Alkalilimnicola ehrlichii MLHE-1: one gene and its partner. The protein of the gene in region 1 interacts with the protein of each later gene in a pairwise test. Links are inferred from orthologs where the notes say so. Each region holds a gene or a part of one and is shown on either strand. Other genes may lie near its edges.

Region 1 (8,047 bases):
TGCAACGGGGTGTAGCGCAGTCTGGTAGCGCTCCTGCTTTGGGAGCAGGAAGTCGGGGGTTCAAATCCCTCCACCCCGACCAAATCCTGCGAACAGGCAGGGCCGAGTCGGCTGGGCCAGGGCAACACAAGCGCCCGTAGCTCAATCGGATAGAGCATCGGCCTTCTAAGCCGACGGTTGCAGGTTCGAGTCCTGCCGGGCGCGCCAGTTCCGGCCCCGCAGGCAGCGTTGTGTAAGCATTATGGTGGGCGTAGCTCAGTTGGTAGAGCTCCGGATTGTGGCTCCGGCGGTCGTGGGTTCAAATCCCATCGCTCACCCCATCTTCAGGGCCGTTAGCTCAATTGGTAGAGCAGCTGACTCTTAATCAGTAGGTTCAAGGTTCGAGTCCTTGACGGCCCACCACTCCCGGAAAGCCCGGCCGATGCCCTCGGCCGGGCTTTTTCGTATGCGCTGGCGGCGGATGGCCCGAATGCGGATCAGGCCGCCGGATCAATTCGGTGCCGCTTGTCTCCGCGCGCCCCGGTAGGCCAATGCCAGCAGCACGCCCCCGCCCAGGATCATCGGCAGCGACAGGACCTGCCCCATGGTCACCCAGCCGAAGGCCAGGTAACCGATGTGCTCGTCCGGGAGGCGCACGAACTCCACCAGGAAGCGGAAACTGCCGTAGGCCACCAGAAAGACCCCGCTCACCGCCATCGCCGGGCGCGGCCGGCGGGAGAACCACCAGACGATGAGGAACAGCACCAGCCCCTCCAACAGGGCCTGGTAGAGCTGGGAAGGATGGCGGGGGTCGGGGCCCAGTGGCGGGTAGACCATGGCCCAGGGCAGGTTGCTGGGCGCGCCCCAGAGTTCGCCATTGATGAAGTTGCCGATGCGGCCGAAGCCGAGGCCCGGCGGGATCAGCGGGGCGACAAAGTCGGTCATGCGGAAAAAGCCGCAGCCGAGGCGGCGCTGGAAGAGCCAGCAGGCAAGAAAGACCCCGAGCATGCCGCCGTGGAACGACATGCCGCCCTCCCAGAGGCGCAATAGCGAGAGCGGATCGGCCGCAAGCCCCCCCAGGTTGTAGAAGAGGTGGTAGCCCAGCTTGCCCCCCACCACCACCCCCACGGCGATGTAGAAGACCAGATCGTCCACCTGGGCGGGGGTCAGCGGGGAGTGCGGCCGCCGGGCGCGCAGGCGGCCGAGCCACCAGCCGGCGGCAAAGCCGAAGACATACATCAGGCCATACCAGTGAACGGCCAGCGGACCGAGCTGGATGGCGACGGGGTCGATATCGGGGTAAGTGAGCATGGGGGCATGATACCCGTTATGGCCGCCGCACCGCACGGCCATGGCACCCCGCGCGAGCCCTGCCGGCCGCTGCCCGGGCCCGAATCAACGACGAACGGCGCACCCGCGTCATCGCCAGGGCCGAAGGCCCGTGGCGATTCAGGGCGGTGGACTGCCGCGTCGGCTTCGCCTCCTCGCAGTGACGGTGGGGGCGCGTCCACCCAGCCCGGTTCTTCAGCGGGCGCGTTAGGTTTTGGGCTCTAGTGGCTGGTTGTCTTCCCTTTTTCCGCCACGAACAGGGTGTTGCGCGGATAAAACAGCAATCGTAGCGGGGTGAATCCGCCGAGTGTCGTTAAAAAACAACGCCAGGGCCTTAATTTTTTGGGTGTTTGGGCTTGCACACCCCTGGGGCATGTTGTATAAAAGGCCCACGTGACGTTGCCACGCGACATCACCAAGAAATGTTGCAATAAAGCAACAGACCCGAGAGGGAAGCGAAATTCGCCGCTAAGTTTCTGAGGAGAAACGCCCCATGAAAAAGATCATCACCTTTGCCGCCGCCGCGGCCATGGCCTCCCCGCTGGCCATCGCCACTGCTGCTGCTGGCGACCTGGACATCTACGGCCGCGCCCACATCTCCGTCGACCACCTGGACGACGACACCGATTCCAGCCAGTACCTGATGAGCAACAGCTCCCGTCTGGGTGTCCGTGGTTCCGAGTACCTGGGCATGGGGCTGACCGGTCTGTTCCAGTACGAGACCGCGGTGGATCTTGTTGACGGCGGTGGCAGTGGCCTGTTCGGCCAGGGCCGTGACAGCTACCTGGGTCTGACCGGCGACTTCGGTACCCTGCTGGGTGGCCGTCTGTCCGGTCCGCTCAAGAGCGCCGTCGATCGCACCAACGTCATGATCGACCAGCTGGGCGACGCCCACAACCTGCTGAGCACCGCCGTGACCCTGGGCGTGCCCGGCAACAACGTGCGGCACAACAACGTGCTGGCCTACGTGACCCCGAGCTTCGAAGGCTTCAACGCCACCTTCGTCTACGGCCCCCGCCAGGGCACCGACAAGGGTGACCGCTTCGTGATCCAGCCTGAGTTCAACGGCCAGGTCGGCGCCGGCAACCTGTTCGTCGCCCTGGGTTACCTGCGTGCCAACGAGGGCGTTGTAAACGCTGCGGCTGGTGCTCAGGTCGATGAGACCCACGAGGTCTGGCAGCTGGTCGCTGAGTATAAGGAGGCCGGCAACTGGCGCATCATGGGTGTCTACCAGGACTACAGCTCCAGCGACACCTTCGATCTGCTGTTCAACGGCAACGGCGATGACCGTGTCTACGGCATCGGCGCCGGCTTCTACATTGCCCCGAGCACCGAGCTGAAGGGCCAGGTCATGTTCTATGACGCCGACCGGTCCAACGCCGACTCCGACATGTTCGCCCTGGCGGTGGATCACCACCTGACCGACCGCACCAAGGTGTACGGTAACTGGGCCATGATCAAGAACGACGACAACGTCGCGCGGATCATGCACAACTACGGCCACGGCTCCGGCACCAACAACATTGGTGACGAGGGCACCACTCCTGCGCTGGGCGACGACCAGTGGGGCGTGTCCTTCGGTGTGCAGCACAACTTCTGATCGCGCTCCAGCGGTTGTGTGAAGGCCAGCCCGCGCTGCGCGGGCTGGCATGAAAAGGCGGCCACCCGAGAGGGTGGCCGCTTTTTTTTGACCGGTTTCCTCCGGTCACCTCGTGGCCACTGTGCCTTGGTGTTGCACTGTAGTGGTGCGCCTGCCGTGGTCGGGGTGGGTATCAGCACCATCGTTGGGCAAAAGCAACAGATCACGTGTTGCGGTGCAAAAAAATGCTTGCAGTCTGTTGCCAAAACCCCTAAAACAGTCCTCAGCAGTGAGGTGAGACACACGGTGGCCGTTGTGTTTTAGCAACACTCGCTGCGTCTCCACTGGCAAGCAGGCAAGGACTGACACTATGAAAAAGCGTTTCATTGCAGTATCCGCGGCGGCCCTGATGGCCTCCCCGCTGGCCGTCATGGCCGGCGACCTGAACCTCTATGGTGAGGCCCACCTCTCCGTGGATCACGCCGACGACAAGACCGACAGCAGCCAGTTTCTGGCCAGCCGGTTCTCCACCCTCGGGATCACCGGCTCGGAGTACCTGGGCATGGGCCTGACCGGCTTCTTCCAGTACGAGACCGAGGTGAACCTGACCGCGGGCGGTGATGGTCTGTTCGACGGCACCACCGAGTCCTTCCTCGGTGTGCAGGGCGGCTTTGGTACCGTGCTCGGCGGTATGCTGGACGATCCGCTGTTCGCCACCCTGGACGGGCTGGATCTCTTCGCCGACCGTGTCGGCAGCGTCCACACCATGGCCCGTCTGGATGGGGCCACCAGCCACACCAACGTACTGGCCTACGTCACCCCCGACTTCAACGGCTTCTCCTTCGCCGCTGTGTACGGCCCGGAGCAGGGCACCGACAAGGGCTCCCGCTTTGTCGGTCAGCTGGGCTTCGAGGGCGAGGTCGAGGGCGGCACCATCAGCGCCAGCCTGGGCTATCTCCAGGCCAACGAGGGCGTGGTCAACGCCGTGGCGGAGCTGGAGCCGGGCGACCCGGGCTACAACGACCTGAAGCTGAAGATCTGGCAGGCCACCTTCGGTTACGAGATCACCGACGTCTGGCGCGGTTTCGCCTTCTACCAGGACTACGGCTCCAGTGACGTGATGGAGGACGACAAGGCCTACGGCGCCGGCGTGGGCTTCATGGTCAGCCCGCAGGTGGAGCTGCTGGCTCAGGTCAGCCGTTATGACGCCGATGCCAGCCGCGAGGGTGCCACCACCTACGCCCTGGGTGCGGATTACTTCATCACCGACCGCACCACGCTCTACGGCATCGCCGGCATGACCCGCAACAAGAGTGAGCAGGCCCTGATGCCCACCGACGTGGACTACTACCAGGGTGCCGGCCCCGAGGGCATCAGCCCCGCCGCCGGTGACAACCCCTGGGTGGTCTCCCTGGGTGTGATCCACAGCTTCTGAGGCCACTGCCGGCCTACGGGCCGGGGACATGGACCGTCCACGAAGAACGCCCGCCTAAGTGCGGGCGTTCTTCGTTTCAGGCTCCGAGGCCCTGCAGTGATGACTGGCGACGGTGCTGTGACCGTCCTGAGGGGAACGGAAGGGAAGGGCGGGGCCGCGCCCTGCGTGCGGCGCGGCCAGGTGTGGCTCAGTTGCTGGCGCTTTCCGCGGCCTGGTCGACCATCTTCTGCAGATCGCCGCTTTCGTACATCTCCATGATGATGTCGCAGCCGCCCACCAGCTCGCCGTTGAGGTAGAGCTGCGGGATGGTCGGCCAGTTGCCGAACTCCTTGATCCCCTGGCGAATGGCCTCGTCCTGCAGCACGTCCACGTAAGCGAACTCCTTGCCGCAGCCGGCCAGCGCCTGCGCCGCGCGCATGGAGAAGCCGCACTGCGGCTGCTGGGGAGAGCCCTTCATGTAGAGCAGAATGGGGTTTTCCTTGACTTGCTTGGCGATGGTTTCCTGCACCTGATCCATGCTGTTCAACCTATCTCGTTGGGGAATGGTATGACCTAGCCTGATTCTAAGCCCAAGCCGCCTGAGTAAAAACCCAGCGGCTCACTCGAAAACCAAGTGTAACACTCAACTTTGTCATCCCCGCTAACTCCCCTCAGCGCTTGACCATCCGCATTAGCCGCTTGCGCCGGCGCTGCTGGCGGGGGGTGAGCTTATTGCGACGGCCCTCGTAGGGGTTCTCGCCGCTGCGAAACTCCAGCCGCACCGGGGTGCCGTAGAGGTCCAGCTCGTCGCGGAAGACGTGCTCCAGATAGCGTTTGTAGGCGCCGGGCAGTTTCTTCACCTGGTTGCCGTGGATGACGATGACCGGCGGGTTTTTGCCCCCCTGGTGGGCGTAGCGCAGCTTGATGCGTCGGCCCTGGACCAGCGGCGGGGCGTGGGCGGCCACGGCGTCGGCCAGGATCTCGTTGAGGATGGGGGTGGGCAGGTCGCGGCGGGCCGCCTCCAGGGCCTTGTCCACGGCGCCGAACAGCAGGCCGACGCCGGAGCCGTGCAGGGCCGAGATGAAGTGCCGGCGGGCAAAGTTGAGGAAGGTGAGCTTGCGCTCCAGCCCCGCCTTCACCGCCTCGCGCTGCTCGGCGGTGAGCCCGTCCCACTTGTTGATGGCCAGCACCAGGGCGCGGCCGGACTCCAGCACGTGGCCAATGAGGTGGGTGTCCTGATCGGTGACCCCTTCGCGGGCGTCGATTACCAGGATGACCACGTGGGCCGCCTCCATGGCCTTTAGGGTCTGGATGACAGAGAACTTCTCCACCGTCTCATGCACCCGGGCGCGGCGGCGCATGCCCGCGGTGTCAATGAGGGTGTAGGGGCGGCCGTCGCGCTCCAGCGGGATGAAGACGCTGTCGCGGGTGGTGCCCGGCATGTCGTAGACCAGCACCCGCTCCTCGCCCAGCAGCCGGTTGACCAGGGTGGACTTGCCCACGTTGGGCCGGCCGACGATGGCGATGCGGGTGGCGCCCTCGGCCTCCTCCACCTGGAGGGCCGCGTGAGCGGAGGTGAAGCCCTCGGGCAGGCCGGCCAGCACGTGGTCCATCAGCCCGGCGATGCCGCGGCCGTGGGCCGCGGCGATGGGCAGCGGCTCGCCTAGGCCCAGGGCGTGGAACTCCGCGGTGGCCAGCCGATGGTCCACACCGTCGGTCTTGTTGACCACCAGCCAGACCGGTTTGCCCTGGCGGCGGAGATGGGCGGCCAGTTCCTCGTCGGCGGCGGTTGGGCCACTGCGCCCGTCCACCAGGAACAGGATGGCGTCGGCCTCCTCGATGGCGGCCAAGGCCTGTTGGTGCATGCCTTGCTCGACCCCCTCCGGGTCGTCGCCCAGCCCGCCGGTGTCCACCACGATGTAGGGGCGCTCGCCCACCTTGCCCACGCCGTATTGCCGGTCGCGGGTGAGGCCGGGGTGGTCGGCCACCAGGGCGTCACGGCTGCGGGTGAGCTGGTTGAACAGGGTGGATTTGCCCACGTTGGGGCGGCCCACCAGGGCGATCACAGGGTCCATGGTGTCTCTACGCGGTCACGTGCCGTTGCGGGAGGGCAAGAATACCAGATGCAGCGGCGAGTCAGACGACCCGCCAGGCCACCTCGCCGCCGGCCCGGAAGGGCACCAGGGTGTCGTCGCCCATGGGGAAGGCCTCCGGAATGGGGGTGGCGGCCCGCTCCAGGGTGACGCTGTCGCGGTTGCGCGGCAGGCCGTAGAAGTCGGCCCCGTGGTGGCTGGCAAAGCCCTCCAGCCGGTCCAGGGCGCCGGCGGCCTCGAAGATCTCGGCGTAGAAGGGCAGGGCGGCGTGGGCGCTGTAGACGCCGGCGCAGCCGCAGGCCGACTCCTTGGCGCCCTTGGGGTGGGGGGCGCTGTCGGTGCCGAGGAAGAAGCGCGGGTGGCCGGAGGTGGCCGCTTCCACCAGCGCCTGGCGGTCGCGCTCGCGCTTGAGGATGGGCAGGCAGTAGTAGTGCGGGCGCACGCCGCCCACCAGCATGTGGTTGCGGTTGGCCATCAGGTGCTGGACGGTGAGGGTGGCGCCGACCCGGTCGGGGGCCTGGCGCAGGTAGTCCACCGCCGCCTGGGTGGTGATGTGTTCGAAGACCACCCGCAGCCGGCTGTGGCGCTGCACCAGCGGGTCGAGCACCTCGTCGATGAAGTGCGCCTCGCGATCGAAGATGTCCACCTCGTCGCGGGTGACCTCGCCGTGCACGCACAGCGGCAGGCCCCGCTCGGCCATGGCGGCCAGGGTCTCCTCGCAGCGGGCCAGGTCGGTGACCCCGGCGTCGGAGTTGGTGGTGGCGCCGGCCGGGTAGAGCTTGACCGCGTGCACGAAGCCGCTGGCCGCCGCCTTCTCGATCTCCGCGGGCGGCGTGTTGTCGGTCAGGTACAGGGTCATCAGCGGCTCGAAGTGCGCGCCGGCGGGCAGTGCCGCCAGGATGCGCTCGCGGTAGGCGGCGGCCTGGTCCACCGTGGTCACCGGCGGTTTCAGGTTGGGCATGATAATCGCCCGGCCGAACACCGTCGCGGTGTGGGGCAGCACGGTGGCCAGCTGCTCGCCGTCGCGCAGGTGCAGGTGCCAGTCATCCGGGCGGGTCAGGGTGATGCGTTGCACGGCGGAATCCTCGTCAAATGGCCCTGGAAACGGGCGCCAATGATACTAGGGTGGCGGGGTGGCGTCAGGTGCTGCGGGCGGCGGATGGATGACCGCCAGCCGGTCGGCCAGGATCTCCGGCAGCAACGGGTGCGCCCCGACCAGGGGCGTCATCACCGTCTTCAGCGCCGGGTGCCGGGCCTCGGCCTCGGCGCAGATGCGGGCGACGTCGCCGTCCGGGCCGGCATGTCGGCCGGGCTGCAGGAACATCATGGCGATCACTACCCGGCCGTGGTTGAACGGCGGCCGAGCGAGCAGCGTCTCCAGCAGCGGCTCGTTGAACCGGTGGGCCTCCCCCGGCCGGCGCTCCATGGAGGCGGGCACCACCCCGGCGACTCGCCCCTGCAACAGGATGCTGAGCTGTCCGGCCACGTAGTTGCGGACCTGGGCGACCTCCGGCGCCGGGCTGCCGTGGTCCACCAGGATGACGCGGGTGGCGGGGTCGTGGTCCACCGCCTGGACCGATTCCGCCAGGATGTGGGCAAGGCGTGGGTCGTGGCCGCGCTCCGGCGTCACCAGCGGCGGGGCCACCTGCACGT
Region 2 (3,391 bases), 1.9 Mb from region 1 along the record:
GCGACGATGTGCTGAACGGGGTCATCAAGAGTGTGGTCTTCGGCATTGTGGTGGGCTGGATCGCCCTCTACAAAGGTTATGAGGCCGTGCCCACTTCCGAGGGTGTGAGCCGGGCCACCACCCACGGCGTGGTGCACGCCTCGCTGGCCGTACTGGGGCTGGACTTCCTGCTCACCGCCCTGATGTTCGACTGATAACAACCGACCGACGATCCGGGATCAATAATGCAATCGACGCGAACCATGGAGCTTTGGGTAGGGGTGTTTGTGGCCCTAGGGCTGGGAGCGATGTTCCTGCTGGCGCTGGAGGTCAGTGGCCTGGCGGAGTTCCGGGATCGCCCCAGTTACGAGGTCACCGCCCACTTCGATAACGTCGGCGGGCTGCGCGAGAAGGCGCCGGTGAACATGGCCGGGGTGCGGGTCGGCCAGGTCAAGGCCATCGAGCTGGATGCACAGAGTTACCGGGCCCGGGTCGTGTTGGGGCTGGATAGCCGTTTCGACCGGATCCCCGCCGACAGCACGGCCGCGATCTATACCTCCGGGCTGCTCGGTGAGCAATACGTGAGCCTGGATCCGGGCTGGGAGGAGGACTACCTCGCCGCCGGCGACCAGATCACCAGCACCCAGTCCGCCGTGGTGCTGGAACGCATCCTCGGGCAATTCCTCTACAGCCTGGGCGACGATTGAACGGGAGACCCATTATGCGTGTGTTCAAATCCCTATTGACGGCCCTGGTGCTGCTGGTCTGGACCCTGCCGGCCCTGGCTGACGCGCCACCGGGCCCCCGCCAGGTGGTGGAGCAGGTGACCCAGGATGTGTTGGATCTGCTGGAGGAGCAGGCCGACGAGCTGCTCGAGGATCGCGTGGCGCTGTACGAGGCCTTAGAGCCCATCGTCGGCCCCCATGTGGCGGTGGAGCGGGTGGCGGAACTGATCCTGGGGCCGCACTGGCGGCGGGCGGAGCCGGAGCTGCAGGCGCGCTTCGTCACCGCCTTCCAGCGCAGTCTGGTGCGCACCTACGGCAGCACCATCGGCGAGTACCGTGGCCTGGAGGTGCGTGTTCTCGGCGTCCGTCGCGATCCCGCCCGGGAGAACGTGGCCCAGGTGGGCATGGACATCCACACCGGCAGCGGCAGCCCGGCGCGGGTGATCTACGAGATGGAGCGCCAGGACGATGGTCATTGGCGGCTGATCAACCTCACCGCCGAGGGCATCAGCCTGGTGCAGAACTACCGCGAGGATTTCCGCAGCCGGCTGCGCGACCGCACCCTGGAGGAGGAGGTCGCCCGGATGGAGGCGCGTAACGAGGAGGCCGGGCTGGAATGAGTCGGGCCGGAGGGAAGCAGGCGCAGCTGGAATCGACCGGGGAGGCCGGGCGCTTCCAGCTCAGCGGTGATCTGAGCTTCGAGACCGTGCCCGGCCTCTGGGCCGAGGCGGAGCGCCTCTTCCGCGGCAGCGGCGATGTGGAGCTGGACTTGGGCGCGGTGGCCCGCACCGACAGCGCCGGTCTGGCCTTGCTGGTGGCCCTGACCCGCCGCGCCGCCCAGCATGACCAGGCCATCCGTTTCTGCCATTTCCCGGAACAACTGCGCGCCATGGCGCGGCTCAGCGGCCTGGCGGATTTCCTGCAGCTGGCCCCGGAGAAGGCCTAGCGCCCCGTTGCCGGCGGTCGGGGCGTCGGGTTTCTGCCTGACGGCCTGCTCGCGTTATACTGCCGGGCTTCCTGGCGGTGTGCCGCCGAACCGATAGTCCCGAACGGGGTTGGAGATATGATGGAACCGAGCGAAGTCGAGCGTCTGATAACCGACGGCCTGCAGGTGGAGAACATCTCCGTGGCGGGGGACGGGCAGCACTTCGAGGCCCGCATTGTCAGCCCGGAGTTCGCCGACAAGAGCCCGCTGCAGCGCCAGCGCCTGGTCAATGCCGTCCTCAAGGAGCACTTTGACAGCGGCCGGCTGCATGCCCTGGCCATGCAGACCCTGACTCCCGAGGAAGCCGCCCGGCAGGACACCTGAGCCCATGGAGCGACTGCTGATCCGCGGTGGGCGGCGCCTGGAGGGCGAGATCCGCATCTCCGGCGCAAAAAACGCGGCCCTGCCCATTATGGCCGCCACCCTGCTTGCCGACGGCCCGATGACCGTCGGCAACATCCCGCACCTGCACGACATCACCACCACCATGGAGCTCCTCGGGCGCATGGGGGTGGGGCTCACCGTGGATGAACGCATGCGGGTGGAGGCCGACCCGCGCAGCCTGCATAGCTGTCACGCCCCCTATGAGCTGGTGAAGACCATGCGTGCCAGTATCCTGGTGCTGGGGCCGTTGCTGGCCCGCTACGGTGAGGCGCAGGTCTCGCTGCCGGGCGGCTGCGCCATCGGCTCGCGGCCGGTGAACCTGCACGTGGAGGGGCTGCGTGCGATGGGGGCGGAGCTGACGGTGGAGGAGGGTTATATCAAGGCCCGCTGCGACCGGCTGCGCGGGGCGCGCATCGTGTTGGAGCTGGTCACCGTCACCGGGACCGAGAACCTGATGATGGCCGCCGCCCTGGCCGAGGGCACCACGGTGATCGAGAATGCGGCGCGGGAGCCCGAGGTGGTGGACCTGGCCGATTGTCTGAACGCCATGGGCGCGAAGATCCAGGGCGCGGGCACCGATACCCTGACCATCGAGGGCGTGGAGCGGCTCAACGGCATCCATTACGACGTGCTGCCCGACCGCATCGAGTCCGGCACCTACCTGATCGCCGCCGCCATCACCGGCGGTCGGATCAAGCTCAAGGACACCGCCCCGAAGCTGCTGGACGCGGTGCTGGTCAAGCTGGAGGAGGCCGGGGCGCGGATCGAGACCGGCCCCGACTGGATCAGTCTGGAGATGGAGGGCAGGCCCCGGTCGGTCTCCGTGCGCACCGCACCGTACCCCGGCTTTCCCACCGACATGCAGGCCCAATTCTGCGCCCTGGACTGCATCGCCGAGGGTACCGGCACCATCACCGAGACGGTGTTCGAGAACCGTTTCATGCACTGCCTGGAGATGCAGCGCATGGGCGCGGATATCCGCATCGAGGGCAACACCGCCATTCTGCGCGGTGTGCCGGCGCTCAAGGGCGCCCCGGTGATGGCCACCGATCTGCGCGCCTCGGCCAGCCTGGTGCTGGCCGGCCTCGTGGCCCGGGGCGAGACCCGGGTGGACCGGATCTACCACATCGACCGCGGCTACGAGTGCATCGAAGAAAAACTGGCGCAATTGGGCGCCGACATCCGCCGGGTACCGGCCTGACCGGGACCGAACAAGCTGGACGCAACCACCATGTCCGACGCCGAGACCCTGACGCTGGCCCTCTCCAAGGGCCGCATCCTGGATGACACGCTGCCGTTGCTGGCCGACTGCGGTATC

The links.
Region 2: the proteins of grxD (region 1) and MLG_RS11240 interact in binary tests that used the Escherichia coli proteins (3 or more experiments, as listed by UniProt). The link is inferred for Alkalilimnicola ehrlichii MLHE-1 from one-to-one orthologs.

Annotation. Positions count from the first base shown.
Region 1 is NC_008340.1:643,964-652,010, forward strand. Bases 3,175-5,987 are described here. They hold grxD (Grx4 family monothiol glutaredoxin), read right to left. Parts: upstream 4,840-5,987; coding sequence 4,510-4,839; downstream 3,175-4,509. Other genes in these bases: MLG_RS03065 (porin), read left to right, coding at 3,258-4,322; der (ribosome biogenesis GTPase Der), read right to left, coding at 4,973-5,987. In the rest of the region: lgt (prolipoprotein diacylglyceryl transferase), read right to left, coding at 490-1,290; MLG_RS03060 (porin), read left to right, coding at 1,802-2,908; more of der, read right to left, coding at 5,988-6,376; pyrC (dihydroorotase), read right to left, coding at 6,438-7,469; MLG_RS03085 (sirohydrochlorin chelatase), read right to left, coding at 7,515-8,047. UniProt on the Escherichia coli protein: Monothiol glutaredoxin involved in the biogenesis of iron-sulfur clusters.
Region 2 is NC_008340.1:2,523,231-2,526,621, reverse strand. The notes cover bases 532-3,391. They hold MLG_RS11240 (BolA family protein), read left to right. Parts: upstream 532-1,770; coding sequence 1,771-2,013; downstream 2,014-3,391. Other genes in these bases: hisG (ATP phosphoribosyltransferase), read left to right, coding at 3,305-3,391; murA (UDP-N-acetylglucosamine 1-carboxyvinyltransferase), read left to right, coding at 2,018-3,274; MLG_RS11245 (STAS domain-containing protein), read left to right, coding at 1,321-1,650; MLG_RS11250 (MlaC/ttg2D family ABC transporter substrate-binding protein), read left to right, coding at 701-1,324; mlaD (outer membrane lipid asymmetry maintenance protein MlaD), read left to right, coding at 532-686. Also shown: lipid asymmetry maintenance ABC transporter permease subunit MlaE, read left to right, coding at 1-194; more of mlaD, read left to right, coding at 225-531. UniProt on the Escherichia coli protein: Involved in cell resistance against acid stress.